Regions from separate parts of the Streptomyces sp. NPDC002181 genome, predicted to be linked through region 1. Evidence: riboswitches for the same ligand, from Rfam matches in the RefSeq annotation. Region 1 holds a riboswitch; the other holds the start of a gene.
The links. A riboswitch is a leader RNA that binds a small molecule or an ion and turns the genes downstream of it on or off. The one in region 1 is predicted to bind glycine.
Positions count from the first base shown of each region.

Region 2: linked by a shared signal. The riboswitch ahead of gcvP (aminomethyl-transferring glycine dehydrogenase) and the one ahead of gcvT (glycine cleavage system aminomethyltransferase GcvT) in region 1 are both predicted to bind glycine.

Region 1 covers NZ_JBIASC010000001.1:251,096-258,376, reverse strand. The annotation lists gene ACFYXV_RS01155 (SsgA family sporulation/cell division regulator) at 1-23, opposite strand, end outside; gene ACFYXV_RS01150 (hypothetical protein) at 243-548, opposite strand; gene ACFYXV_RS01145 (L-serine ammonia-lyase) at 800-2,182, opposite strand; gene glyA (serine hydroxymethyltransferase) at 2,403-3,659, opposite strand; gene gcvH (glycine cleavage system protein GcvH) at 3,676-4,059, opposite strand; gene gcvT (glycine cleavage system aminomethyltransferase GcvT) at 4,140-5,255, opposite strand; glycine riboswitch at 5,440-5,543, opposite strand; gene ACFYXV_RS01125 (AAA family ATPase) at 5,772-6,452, shown strand; gene ACFYXV_RS01120 (enhanced serine sensitivity protein SseB) at 6,547-7,281, shown strand, end outside.
Region 2 covers NZ_JBIASC010000015.1:6,540-13,820, forward strand. The annotation lists gene ACFYXV_RS29430 (FHA domain-containing protein) at 1-95, shown strand, start outside; gene ACFYXV_RS29435 (MerR family transcriptional regulator) at 199-972, shown strand; gene ACFYXV_RS29440 (bifunctional nuclease family protein) at 1,036-1,509, shown strand; gene ACFYXV_RS29445 (MerR family transcriptional regulator) at 1,711-2,349, shown strand; gene ACFYXV_RS29450 (DNA polymerase IV) at 2,428-4,014, shown strand; gene ACFYXV_RS29455 (PRC-barrel domain-containing protein) at 3,936-4,307, opposite strand; glycine riboswitch at 4,421-4,519, shown strand; gene gcvP (aminomethyl-transferring glycine dehydrogenase) at 4,718-7,281, shown strand, end outside.

The sequences.
Region 1 (7,281 bases):
ACGCGGTATTCGATTCCGTCCATGCGCAGCGCCTCTCAGTCGTGTCCGGCCGGGGCCGGCGGCCCTATCGGGCAAGCTAGCCCACCTCCCGGCTACCCCCGCGGGCCGAAAGTCCTCAGCCCGGGGGCCGCTGGACCCCATTCGTCACAGGAAGGGGAACGGGTGCGGGTGCGGTGGCGGGGGAGGGAACGCGAAGGGGCCCGCCCTCCGGGGGGAGGGCGGGCCGCCGGGTCACCGGTCCGCTACGGAACGGGGTTGAACACGAACGAGTCGTTGGACTGCCCGATGGCGGTGAAACCGGCGCCGTTGGCCTGGGCGCCGTTGTTCTGGTTGGACGCCCCGGAGCCCGTGGCGAGCTGCTGGGTGGTGGAGGAGTTGCCGAGGTTGCCGCCGGCGACCCCGCTGCCGAGGATCTCGCCGGCGGCGGCGTTGGACGAGACGCCCGCACCGGCTCCGTTGTCGGCCTGGGCCGTACCCGTGAAGAGCAGGGCGGCGAAGGGGAGCGCTGCGACAGCCGCCAGGACTCGGATGCTGCGGTTGCTTGCCATGATGAAGTCCTCCAGTACGCAAAAAGGCTGCGGTCCAAGGCGGTTGGCCGACCGCCGGGGGTGTGGCCGCGACGTCACGTGATCACCATGGCGCATGTGATCATCGAGAGACCAGCCCGGGGAGGAGGGTTCGCCCTCACGCGTGATCAACTCCGGGCAAACCTCAATTGGCCTGCGAATTCACCAAGTTGTGGAACGCCGGAGGGGCCCGGCGCACCGCGCCGGGCCCCTCCTTCGTCATGCGTGCCGGATCAGCATTCGATGACGTTGACCGCCAGGCCGCCGCGGGCGGTTTCCTTGTACTTGACCTTCATGTCGGCGCCGGTCTCCTTCATGGTCTTGATGACCTTGTCGAGGGACACCTTGTGGGAGCCGTCGCCGCGCATGGCCATCTTGGCCGCGGTGACGGCCTTGACCGCCGCCATGCCGTTGCGCTCGATGCACGGGATCTGGACGAGGCCGCCGACCGGGTCGCAGGTGAGGCCCAGGTTGTGCTCCATGCCGATCTCGGCCGCGTTCTCCACCTGCTCCGGGGTGCAGCCCAGGACCTCGGCGAGGGCGCCCGCCGCCATCGAGCAGGCCGAGCCGACCTCGCCCTGGCAGCCGACCTCGGCGCCGGAGATCGAGGCGTTCTCCTTGAAGAGCAGGCCGATCGCGCCGGCCGCCAGCAGGAAGCGGACCACGCCCTCCTCGTCGGCGCCGGGCACGAAGTTCATGTAGTAGTGCAGGACCGCCGGGATGATGCCCGCGGCGCCGTTGGTCGGAGCGGTGACCACCCGGCCGCCGGCCGCGTTCTCCTCGTTCACGGCCATCGCGTAGAGGGTGATCCACTCCATCGACAGCGCCTGCGGGTCGCCCTCGGAGCGGAGCTTGCGGGCGGTGTTCGCGGCCCGGCGGCGGACCTTCAGGCCGCCCGGCAGGATGCCCTCGCGCGACATGCCGCGCGCGACGCACGCCTGCATGACCCGCCAGATCTCCAGCAGACCCTCGCGGATCTCCTCCTCCGTGCGCCAGGCCTTCTCGTTCTCCAGCATCATCGCGGAGATCGACAGGCCGCTCTCGCGGGCCATCCGCAGCATCTCGTCGCCGCTGCGGAAGGGGTACTTCAGCACCGTGTCGTCGAGCTTGATCCGGTCCTCGCCGACCGCGTCCTCGTCGACGACGAAGCCGCCGCCGACCGAGTAGTACGTCTTCTCCAGCAGCGGGGCGCCGGCGGCGTCGTACGCGAAGAGCGTCATGCCGTTCGCGTGGTACGGCAGGGACCGGCGGCGGTGCAGGATCAGCTGGCTCGGCTCGTCGAAGGCGATCTCGTGCGCCTCCCCTATCTCGGTGCCGAGCAGGCGCAGGCGGCCCGTCCTGCGGATGCGCTCCACCTCGTCGTCGGCGCTCTCCACGTTCACCGAGCGGGGGGAGTGGCCCTCCAGGCCCAGGAGCACCGCCTTGGGCGTGCCGTGGCCGTGGCCGGTCGCGCCGAGGGAGCCGTAGAGCTCCGCCCGGACCGCCGCGGTCTGGGCGAGCACGCCGTCCTTCTTCAGCCGGGTCACGAACATGCGGGCGGCCCGCATCGGGCCGACCGTGTGGGAGGAGGAGGGGCCGATGCCGATGGAGAAGAGGTCGAAGACGGAGATGGCCACGGTGGCGGACTCCCTTGTCTGCTCGTGGGTGGAGGGGCAGGCGGGGTGGATCGTATCGAGGGGGGATTGTTCGGATTTTGTCCGACAGTCGAGCTTAACGTGGCAAGGTGAACGTTTCGCCTGCCGGCGATGGTGGCCGGAAGGCGCTCGGGTATGGCTCGTGTCACACAGGAAGGGCCCGGCCCTGTGTGACACCAGGCCGGGCCCTCCCAAGCCGTCGCTAGAGCGTCGGGTACAGCGGGAACTTCGCGGCGAGCGCGGAGACGCGCGCCTTCAGGTCCTCGCTGTCGTACGCGGGCTTGAGCGCCTGCGCGATGATCTCGGCGACCTCGGTGAAGGCCTCGGCGTCGAAACCGCGGGTGGCCAGGGCCGGCGTGCCGATCCGCAGACCCGAGGTGACCATCGGCGGCCGCGGGTCGTTCGGGATCGCGTTCCGGTTGACCGTGATGCCGACCTCGTGGAGGCGGTCCTCGGCCTGCTGGCCGTCCAGCTCGGAGTTGCGCAGGTCGACCAGGACCAGGTGCACGTCGGTGCCCCCGGTGAGGACGTCCACGCCCACGGCCTTGACGTCGTCCTGGACCAGGCGGGCGGCGAGGATCTTCGCACCCTCCAGGGTGCGCTCCTGGCGCTCCTTGAACTCGGGCGAGGCCGCCACCTTGAAGGAGACCGCCTTGGCGGCGATCACGTGCTCCAGCGGACCGCCCTGCTGACCCGGGAAGACCGCGGAGTTGATCTTCTTGGCCAGCTCCTGCGTCGACAGGATGACACCGCCGCGCGGACCGCCGAGGGTCTTGTGCGTGGTGGTGGTGACGACGTGGGCGTGCGGCACCGGGTTCGGGTGCAGGCCCGCGGCCACCAGGCCGGCGAAGTGCGCCATGTCGACCATCAGGTACGCGCCGACCTCGTCCGCGATGCGGCGGAAGGCGGCGAAGTCCAGCTGGCGCGGGTAGGCGGACCAGCCGGCGACGATCAGCTGCGGCTTGGACTCCTTGGCGAGGCGCTCGACCTCGGCCATGTCGACCTGGCCGTCCTCGCCGACGTGGTACGGGACCACGTTGTAGAGCTTGCCGGAGAAGTTGATCTTCATGCCGTGGGTCAGGTGACCGCCGTGGGCCAGGTTCAGGCCCATGATCGTGTCGCCGGGCTTCAGCAGCGCGAACATCGCGGCGGCGTTCGCCTGCGCACCGGAGTGCGGCTGGACGTTCGCGGCCTCGGCGCCGAAGAGCTCCTTGATGCGGTCGATCGCGATCTGCTCGACCACGTCGACGTGCTCGCAGCCGCCGTAGTAGCGGCGGCCCGGGTAGCCCTCGGCGTACTTGTTGGTCAGGACCGAGCCCTGGGCCTCCATGACGGCGACCGGAGCGAAGTTCTCCGACGCGATCATTTCCAGGGTGGACTGCTGGCGGGCGAGCTCGGCGTCGACGGCGGCGGCGACGTCGGGGTCGAGCTCGTGGAGGGGGGTGTTCAGAACGGACATCAGGTTCCCCTGGGACTCAGTTGTCGGAGTGGGTGAGCGCGGCGTACTCGTCGGCCGTCAGCGCGTCCTTCGGCTCCTCCGAGAGGCGCACCTTGAACAGCCAGCCACCCTCGAACGGAGCGGTGTTCACCAGGGCCGGGTCGTCCACCACGTCCTGGTTGGACTCGACGATCTCACCGGAGACGGGGGAGTACAGGTCGCTGACCGACTTGGTCGACTCCAGCTCGCCGCAGGTCTCGCCCTCGGTCACGGTGTCGCCGACCGCGGGGAGCTGGGCGTAGACGACGTCACCGAGCGCGTTGGCCGCGAACTCCGTGATGCCGACCGTCGCGACGCCGTCCACGGCGTCCGACAGCCACTCGTGCTCCTTGGTGTAACGCAGCTGCTGGGGGTTGCTCATGACCTGATTCTCCTGGATGCGGGGGAGTGGATACGAACAGTGGTCTTGCGGAGTGAGACGGCCGGTACGGCGTACGGGCGCTACTTCTGCCGCTTGTAGAAGGGCAGGGCCACGACCTCGTACGGCTCATGCGTACCGCGAATGTCCACGCCGACGCCGGAGGTGCCGGGCGCGGCGTGCGCCGCGTCCACGTACGCCATCGCGATCGGCTTGCCCAGCGTCGGGGACGGGGCGCCCGAGGTGACCTCGCCGATCACCTGGCCGCCGGCCACGACCGGGAACCCGGCGCGCGGGACGCGGCGGCCCTCGGCGATCAGGCCGACCAGCTTGCGCGGCGCCTTGGAGGCGGAGCGCTCGGCGGCGGCCTCCAGCGCGGCGCGGCCGACGAAGTCGCCCTCCTTCTCGAACTTCACGACCCGGCCCAGCCCCGCGTCGAACGGGGTGAGGGAGGTGGTCAGCTCGTGCCCGTACAGCGGCATGCCCGCCTCCAGGCGCAGGGTGTCGCGGCAGGACAGGCCGGCCGGGACCAGGCCGACGCCCTCGCCGGCCTTGGTGAGGGCCTCCCACAGCTGTACGGCGTGCTCGGGGGCGACGAACAGCTCGAAGCCGTCCTCGCCGGTGTAGCCCGTACGCGCGATCAGGGCGGGCACGCCCGCGACCGTGCCCGGCAGGCCGGCGTAGTACTTCAGCCCGTCGAGGTCGGCGTCGGTGAGGGAGGCGAGGATGCCGGGGGACTCCGGGCCCTGGACGGCGATCAGCGCGTACGCGTCGCGGTCGTCGCGGACCGCGGTGTCGAAGCCGGCGGCGCGCTCGGTCAGGGCGTCCAGGACGACCTGGGCGTTGGAGGCGTTCGCGACGACCATGTACTCGGTCTCGCCGAGGCGGTAGACGATCAGGTCGTCGACGATCCCGCCGTCCTCCCGGCAGATGTGCGTGTAGCGGGCGCGGCCGACACCGACGGTGGAGATGTTGCCCACCAGCGCGTAATCCAGGGCCTTGACGGCCTCCGGGCCGGTCAGCGTGATCTCGCCCATGTGGGAGAGGTCGAAGAGGCCGGCCTTGGTGCGCACGGCGTTGTGCTCGTCGCGCTCACTGGCGTACCGCAGGGGCATGTCCCAGCCCGCGAAATCGGTCATGGTCGCACCGAGAGAACGGTGCAGCGCGTCGAGGGCGGTCAGGCGGGGGGCAGTGCTCATGGGTGTGGCTCCCGGGTCCCAGGGCATGACATGACGAGGACGATCCTCCCCATCTGTCATCGGAACCTGAGAGGTTCGCCGAGAGTTCCCGGTCGGACCCGGGGAACGTCGACTTGCACCTTGGGTGGAGCGCACGCGGATGCCGTCGCGGGGGACGGCGGCGCGGCTCGCTTTTCAGATCTGCCTCATCCACGCGGTACGGGGCCTGAGAGATTCAAGGGAGGTACTTGCTCCTTCGGCGCCCGGGCACCGCCTCGCGGCGTGCCGGGACTCTCCCGCGCGGATTCAAGCGGCCGGTATGCAGTTGGTCCAGATGGCGCACATCATTGCACGCCGTCCGGGCGATCGGGCGTTCGGGCCCGGAAGAACGTACGGAAGGGGCGCGCCGGGATGGCGGACCGGTGGTGACGGACCGGTGACGCATCCGGGACGAGACCGGGAAACACGACCGGAACCGGGGCTCCCGGATTACCGTCTCTTTACACTCAGTGGGCATGGGGCCCCTGCGGGGCCCGGATGGGGGAGGCGATCACCGTGCGGAGATTCGGAGTGCTGGCGTCGACCGGGACGGGGTCCGTGGGGGTGCCGGCGGCCCGGCGGGCGCGCGCCGAGGGGGCTCCCGTACGCGACCTGCGCGGCCGGGGCGCGCACGGACCGCGGTGGCTCGGCTTCGCGGAAGGGGACATCGTCGTCGTGTCCGGCCTGCCGGGCGGCGGCAAGAGCACGCTGATCAAGCGGGCCGCCGAGGGCGGAGGCATCGACTCCCAGGACGTGCGCGAGCGCTGGGAGCGGCGGATGCCGAAGGCGGTGCCGTACGGGGTGTACCGGCCGCTCGTCCGCCTCGCCCACTACTGGGGGCTCTGGCGGACCCTGCGCTCCGGCGCCTCGGCGGTGGTCCACGACTGCGGAACGCAGTCCTGGGTGCGCGGCCTGCTGGCGGCGGCCGCGCGGCGGCGGGGCCGGGCGCTGCACCTGCTCCTGCTGGACACCAGCCCGCAGGAGGCGCTGGCGGGGCAGGAGGCGCGCGGGCGCGGGGTGTCGGCGTACGCCTTCGCCCGCCACCGCAGCGCGGTGGCCCGGCTGCTGCGCGAGGCGGAATCGGGCCGCCTCCCGGCCGGGTGCACCTCGGCGGTCCTGCTGGACCGCGGCTCGGCCGCGTCGGTGACCCGCATAGCCTTCCGCCGGGACCCCGCCTGATCCGCGGGACACTCCCCGGCCCCCCGGTGTCCGGTGCCGCCCGAGCCGTTAACCTCGGGCGACGGCAGGGGCGACAACCACAGCGGAGGCGTAGATGCAGGGCGGCGGCTGGCCGGACAACGAGCTGGAGCAGGTGCTCGGGGCGGCGCTCGGGCAGGCGGACGCCGGGGCCCGGATCGTCGAGGTGCTCGGGCGCAGCCGGCTCTGGGTGCCGCTGCCCGGCGGCACCGCCCCTGACGCGGCCGGCGCGCTCACGCTGCCCACCATGGAGATCAACGGGGCGCCGTACGTACCCGTCTACAGCTCCGAGGCCCAGTTCCGCGCCTGCGCCGGCCCCTCCATGGACTTCGCCGTGGCCCCCGCCGTCGAGTTCGCCCGCGGCCTGCCCCCGCAGCTCGGCATCGCCGTGAACCCCGAGGGCGCCGTCGGCGTCCCGCTGCCCCCGCCCGCCGTCGCCGAGCTCTGCCGCACCGGCCGGACCCCCCTCGACGGCCCCGCCACCGGTGGCCGCGTCCGGCTCTACGAGCCCGACTGGCAGGAGGACCCGGTGGACTTCCTGACCGCCGCGGCCGAGGAGTTCCGCGCCGCCGGCGTGGTCGCCGCCGCCCACCGCTGCCTGGCCAGCGTCGAGGGCGGGGCACCGGAGCTCTACATCGGTGTCCGGCTGCTGGGATGGGAGCCCGGGATGCGGAACGCCCCGATGGACGCCCTCGGCCGGGCCCTGGCCCGCGTCGCGCCGCCCTGGCCCGTGCAGTTGATCCTCCTCGACGCCGCGCAGGACCCGGTGGTCGACTTCATCGCCGAGCGCGTACGCCCCTTCTACCTCGCG
Region 2 (7,281 bases), on a different contig from region 1:
GCGAGCCGATCGACTCCGTCGCCCTGCACAATGGCGACGAGGTGCAGATCGGCAAGTACCGGCTGGTCTTCTACGCGAGCCTGCGGGGCATCTGATCCTGCCCCTGAGCTGCGCCCGGGGGGACTCCCGCCCGGGCTCCGCCTGGGGGACCCGCACCTCCGGACTCCGTCCGGGGGACACCCCCAGAGGGAAGGTCCCATGCTGCGCATCCCCACCGGCGGTGCCCCGAAGAGCGGCACCGCCGGCAGCGCCGGCCCGGCCGGGCGGCTGGTGAGCATCGGCACGGTGCTCACGCGGCTGCGCGACGAGTTCCCCGAAGTCACGATCTCGAAGATCCGCTTCCTGGAGGCGGAGGGGCTCGTGGAGCCCCGGCGCACACCTTCCGGATATCGCAAGTTCAGCACCGAGGACGTCGAGCGGCTGGCCCGGATCCTGCGGTTGCAGCGGGACCACTACCTGCCGTTGAAGGTCATCCGCGAGCAGCTCGACGCCCTCGCCCGCGGCGAGCAGATCCGTATCCCCGCGCCCACCGCGCAGGGGGATCCCGTCGACCCCGCGAGCCCCTGCGCCGTTTACGGCGAGGTGGGCCGGGAGCGGGCCGCCGCGGCCCGGGTGGGGCGCGCCGAGCTGCTCGCCGCCGCCGAGGTGGACGAGGCCCAGCTCGCCGAGTGGGAGTCGTACGGGCTGATCGGCGAGGCCCCGGGCGGCGGATTCGACGCCGAGGCGGTCACCGTGGCCCGCCTGGTGGCGGATCTGGGCCGCTTCGGGCTGGAACCGCGCCACCTGCGGGCCATGAAGGCCGCCGCGGACCGAGAGGCGGGTCTGGTGGAACAGGTCGTGGCACCGCTGCGCCGCCACCGCAACCCGCAGACGAGGGCGCATGCGGAGGCCACCTTGAAAGAGCTCGCAGGGCTCTCCGTACGGCTCCACGAGGCCTTGGTGCAGACCGCTCTCGGGGTCCGTCTGCACTGACCTCGGCGATCTCCGAGGGGGCCCGACTACCCAAACCTGCCGGGCAGGTCCTAGGGTTGCTGTGTGAACGAGCTCGACGTTGTGGGTGTCCGGGTGGAAATGCCCTCCAACCAACCGATCGTGCTCCTGCGTGAAGTGGGAGGCGACCGGTACCTCCCCATCTGGATCGGACCAGGGGAGGCGACCGCCATTGCCTTCGCGCAGCAGGGCATGGCCCCCGCCCGTCCGCTGACGCACGACCTGTTCAAGGACGTGCTGGAGGCGATCGGCGAGGAGCTCACCCAGGTCCGGATCACGGATCTGCGGGAGGGCGTCTTCTACGCGGAGCTTGTCTTCGCCAGCGGGGTCGAGGTGAGCGCGCGGCCTTCCGACGCCATAGCGCTGGCCCTGCGTACCGGAACGCCGATCTACGGGAGCGACGGCGTGCTGGACGACGCCGGAATCGCCATTCCGGACGAGCAGGAGGACGAGGTCGAGAAGTTCCGCGAGTTCCTCGACCAGATCTCCCCGGAGGACTTCGGCACCGGCCCGCAGTGAGCCGCCGGCCGCTTCGGCCGTGCCCTTCACGCCGCGTGTCCACGGGGAGCATCAGCCCATTCGGATAGCCTTTCCCCGGCACAGGACACGGGAAACCACTCTCAGGGTGATTATCACTCGGCGTGCCGAGTGTGGCGATCGTTGACGCACCCCTGGTGACTGCCTACCTTCGAGGGGGCAGGTCAAGGACGGAGGGTCGGCGTGAGAGTCACGGGCGACGGTACGACCGGGGGCATCCCCGTGCGGAGTGACGGTGGGCCGTACCCGCTCCACGGCAGTGCGGCGGGATCCGCGCGCCGTCAGCCGGACAGTACGCCGGTCGCGCCGGTGGGCGCGGACCCGGCACCCGAGCAGGTCGGCTACCGGGGACCGACCGCGTGCGCCGCGGCGGGCATCACCTACCGCCAGTTGGACTACTGGGCGCGGACCGGGCTGGTGGAGCCGACGGTGCGCCCCGCGTGCGGGTCGGGGACGCAGCGCCTCTACAGCTTCCGGGACGTGGTGGTCCTCAAGATCGTCAAGCGCTTCCTGGACACCGGGGTGGCGCTGCAGAACATCCGGACCGCGGTCCAGCACCTGCGCGACCGCGGGTTCTCGGACCTGGAGCGCATGACGCTGATGAGCGACGGCGCCACCGTGTACGAGTGCACCTCGCCGGACCAGGTCGTGAGCCTGCTCCAGGGCGGGCAGGGCATTTTCGGCATCGCCGTGGGCGTGGTCTGGCGCGATGTGGAGAACGCGCTCTCTCAGCTGCACGGCGAGCGGGTCGACACCGGTGAGACGGTGGTCGGCCACAACCCGACGGACGAGCTGGCGGCGCGGCGCAACCGGGCCGGCTGAGCACGCCTTCCGGCGCGGCCCGAGGACCCGGGGCCCGGTCCCGGCCGAATGTCAGTGGCATGAGGCAGCATCGGGGCTGTGAGAGCCGCGCCGACCATCCTGCACCTGGACATGGACGCCTTCTACGCCTCCGTGGAGCAGGCGTCGAAGCCGAGCCTGCGCGGCAAGGCCGTGATCGTCGGCGGGCTCGGGCCGCGCGGAGTCGTCGCCACCGCTTCGTACGAGGCCCGGCGCTTCGGGGTGCATTCGGCGATGCCGACGGCCCAGGCGCGCCGGCTCTGCCCGAACGGCGCGTACCTGATCCCCCGCTTCCGGCTGTACCAGGCGGTCAGCGAGGTGGTCATGGGGCTGCTGCGTGAGCTGTCCCCGCTGGTGGAGCCGCTCAGCCTGGACGAGGCCTTCGTGGACCTGGAGGCGGGCGGGACCGCGTTCGACTCGAAGAGCGCCCGCGCGACGGGGGAGCGGCTGCGGGCGGACATCCGGGCCGCGACGGGCCTGAGCGGGTCCGTGGGGCTGGCGGGATCCAAGATGCTGGCCAAGGTGGCGTCCGAGGAGGCCAAGCCGGCGGGACTGCTGCTGATCGAACCGGGCACCGAGCGGGAGCTGCTCGCCCCGATGTCGGTGCGGACCCTGCCCGGGGTGGGGCCCGTCACCGGCGAGCACCTGCGGCGGGCCGGGATCACCACGGTCGGGGAGCTGGCCGAGGCCGGTGAGGACGAGCTGGTCCGGATGGTCGGGCGCTCGCACGGGGTCGGGCTGTACCGGATGGCGCTGGGACTGGACGACCGGCCGGTGGTCGCCGAGCGCGACGCGAAGTCGGTGTCGGTGGAGGACACCTTCGACGTGGACCTGCACGACCGGGTGCGGATCCGCACCGAGGTGCAGCGGCTCGCCGACCGGTGCGTGCACAGGCTGCGCGGGTCGGGGCACTCGGGGCGCACGATCGTGCTGAAGGTGCGGCGGTACGACTTCTCCACGCTGACCCGCTCCGAGACGCTGCGGGGGCCCACGGACGATCCCGCGGTGGTGCGGGAGGCCGCGGCGCGGCTGCTGGAGGGCGTGGACACCACGGGCGGGGTGCGGCTGCTGGGAGTGGGCGTGACGGGCCTGGCGGATTACACGCAGGAGGACCTGTTCGCGCAGTCGATGGCGGCGGAGGCCGCGGAGGCGGAGGCGGCGGCGGAAGCCGCGGCGGCGGCCGCCGGTGCCTCCGCAGGTGCCTCCGCCGCGGAGGCAGTCGCACGGGCCGGGGGCGTAGGGCCGGATGGTGCGCCGGAGGCCGTCGTGCCTTCGGGGTCAGCGGGGTCGGAGGGGCCTGGAGGGGCCGCCGAGGGCGCGGAGGCCGCAGGGTCGGGCGGGGAGCCCGAGGCCGCCCCGGAGCGGCGCTGGGCGGCCGGCAGCGACGTACTGCACGCCGTGTACGGGCCCGGCTGGGTGCAGGGCAGCGGGGTCGGGAGGGTGACCGTGCGCTTCGAGCAGCCCGGATCGCCACCGGGCCGGGTGCGCACCTTCCGGGTGGACGACCCCGAACTGGAGCCCTGCGATCCGCTGCCCCTCGTAGGGGAGACCGATCCGCGGCCGACGGGTCAGGGCGTGTCCTCGCCGTTCGCCAGGCGGCCGAAGTCGCGGCGGACGTCCGACGGGAGGGAGACGTCCAGCCCGTAGTGGTGGTAGAGCTGGAGTTCCTGTTCGGGGGAGAGGTGGCGGCCGACGCCGAAGTCCGGGGCGTCCTTGATGAGGGAGCGTTCGAAGGGGACCCGCAGGGTGTCGTCGACGACCTCGCTCGGCTCCAGCGGGACGAACGCGTCCCGGCTGAACAGGCCCGTCCGGACGGCGGCCCACTCGGGCACGCCCGTGGCATCGTCGAGGTACACCTCGTCGACGGTGCCGATCTTGGTTCCGTTGCGGTCGAACGCCTTGCGGCCGATCAGGCTGCGCGGATCGATGTCGGTCTGCACGGTCCCTCCATATGGTCGCAACTCCTCCGTAATGACTACAGAAGGGCATTTCCGCAGCGCGGGCCACTCGAAGCGAGGGCCAGAACCTCGCTGGTAGGCTGGGTGACGGCTGTTGACCCTGTGCGGGAGAGTCCTCCGAGTGAGTACGACGGAGGCGCCGAAGGAGCAAATCCTCCCCGGAATCTCTCAGGCATACGTACCGCACGTGACGAGGCCACTCTGGAAAGCAGGGGCGGGTACCGGGCGCGCAGTGCCGGTTCCCCTCCTCACCGACGGTGAAAGCCGGAATCCGCGGGTCACCCCCGCGACTCCGGTGAAGCTCTCAGGTTGAGATGACAGAGGGGGAGGCCGTCCGGGTGCCCGCGCCGTGGTGCCCCTCGCAGGTCGTACGACCCAGGAGGCCTCCGTACATGACCGCCAACCGCATTCCGCTCTCCCAGCTGGAGCGAGGGATCCCCTTCGAGCAGCGCCACATCGGCCCGGATGCCGAGGCGCAGGCGAAGATGCTCGCCCATGTGGGCTACGGCTCGCTGGACGAACTGACCGCCGCCGCGGTACCGGATGTGATCAAGAGCGCCGAGGCGCTGAACCTGCCCGAGGCGCGGACCGAGGCCGAGGTGCTGGCCGAGCTGCGCACGCTCGCCGACCGCAACCAGGTTCTGGCCCCGATGATCGGTCTCGGCTACTACGGGACCTTCACCCCGCCGGTGATCCTGCGCAACGTCATGGAGAACCCGGCCTGGTACACGGCGTACACGCCCTACCAGCCCGAGATCTCGCAGGGCCGCCTGGAGGCGCTCCTCAACTTCCAGACCGTCGTCGCCGACCTCACCGGCCTGCCGACCTCCGGCGCCTCCCTCCTCGACGAGGGCACCGCGGCCGCCGAGGCCATGACGCTGGCCCGCCGCGTCGGCAAGTCCAAGGGCAACATCTTCCTGGTCGACGCCGACGCGCTGCCGCAGACGATCGCCGTGATCCAGACCCGCGCCGAGCCCATCGGCATCGAGGTCGTCGTCGCCGACCTGTCCGAGGGCATCCCGGCCGAGGTCGCCGAGCGCGGTGTCTACGGCGTGCTCCTCCAGTACCCGGGCGCCTCCGGTGCCGTGCGGGACATCAAGCCGGTCATCGACCGGGCGCACGAGCTCGGCGCGATCGTCGCCGTCTCCGCCGACCTGCTCGCGCTGACCCTGCTGACCTCCCCGGGCGCGCTCGGCGCGGACATCGCCGTCGGCACCACCCAGCGCTTCGGCGTCCCGATGGGCTTCGGCGGTCCGCACGCCGGCTACATGGCCGTCCAGGACAAGCACGCCCGCTCGCTGCCGGGCCGCCTCGTCGGCGTCTCCGTGGACGCGGACGGCAACAAGGCGTACCGCCTCGCCCTGCAGACCCGTGAGCAGCACATCCGCCGCGAGAAGGCCACCAGCAACATCTGCACCGCGCAGGTGCTGCTCGCCGTCATGGCCGGCATGTACGCCGTCTACCACGGCCCGGACGGCCTGCGGACGATCGCCCGCCGTACGCACCGCTACGCGACCCTGCTCGCGGCCGGTCTGAAGGCCGGCGGGGTCGAGCTCGTGCACGGCTCGTACTTCGACACCGTCACCGCCCGGGTGCCCGGCAAGGCCGCCGAGGTCGTCGCCGCCGCCCGCCGGGGCGGGGTCAACCTGTTCCAGGCCGACGCCGACCACGTCTCCGTCTCCTGCGACGAGACGACGCTGCGCGCCGGGATCGAGGCCGTCTGGGCCGCCTTCGGCGTGGAGGCCGACATCGAGGCGCTGGACGAGGCCACGGCCGAGGCGCTGCCCGAGGGCCTGCTGCGCTCGGACGACTACCTGGCGCACCCCGTCTTCCACCAGCACCGCAGCGAGACCGCGATGCTGCGCTACCTGCGCAAGCTGGCGGACAAGGACTACGCGCTGGACCGCGGCATGATCCCGCTGGGCTCCTGCACCATGAAGCTCAACGCGACCACCGAGATGGAGCCGGTCACCTGGCCCGAGTTCGGCCAGCTGCACCCGTTCGCCCCGGTCGAGCAGGCCGAGGGGTACCTCACGCTCATCACCGAGCTGGAGGAACGTCTCTGTGAGGTCACCGGCTACGACAAGGTCTCCATCCAGCCGAACGCCGGCTCCCAGGGCGAGCTCGCCGGCCTGCTGGCCGTCCGCGCCTACCACCGGGCCAACGGCGACGAGCAGCGCACCGTCTGCCTCATCCCGTCCTCCGCGCACGGCACCAACGCCGCCAGCGCCGTGATGGCCGGCATGAAGGTCGTCGTCGTCAAGACCGCCGACGACGGCGAGGTGGACGAGGCCGACCTGCGCGCCAAGATCGAGCAGTACCGCGACGAGCTCGCCGTGCTGATGATCACGTACCCCTCGACGCACGGTGTGTTCGAGGAGCACGTCGCCGACATCTGCGCCCAGGTGCACGAGGCCGGCGGCCAGGTGTACGTGGACGGCGCCAACCTCAACGCCCTGGTGGGCCTGGCCAAGCCGGGTCACTTCGGCGGCGACGTCTCGCACCTGAACCTGCACAAGACGTTCTGCATCCCGCACGGCGGCGGCGGCCCGGGCGTCGGCCCGGTCGGTGTCCGGGCGCACCTGGCCCCGTACCTGCCGAACCACCCGCTCCAGCCCACGGCGGGCCCGGAGACGGGCGTCGGCCCGATCTCGGCCGCCCCGTGGGGCTCGGCGGGCATCCTGCCGATCTCCTGGTCGTACGTGCGCCTCATGGGCGGCGAGGGCCTCAAGCGCGCCACCCAGGTGGCGGTGCTCGGCGCGAACTACATCGCGAAGCGTCTGGAGCCGCACTACCCGGTGCTCTACACGGGCCCGGGCAACCTGGTCGCGCACGAGTGCATCATCGACCTGCGCCCGCTGTCGAAGGCGACCGGCGTCAGCGTCGACGACATCGCCAAGCGCCTGATCGACTACGGCTTCCACGCGCCGACGATGTCCTTCCCGGTGGCCGGCAC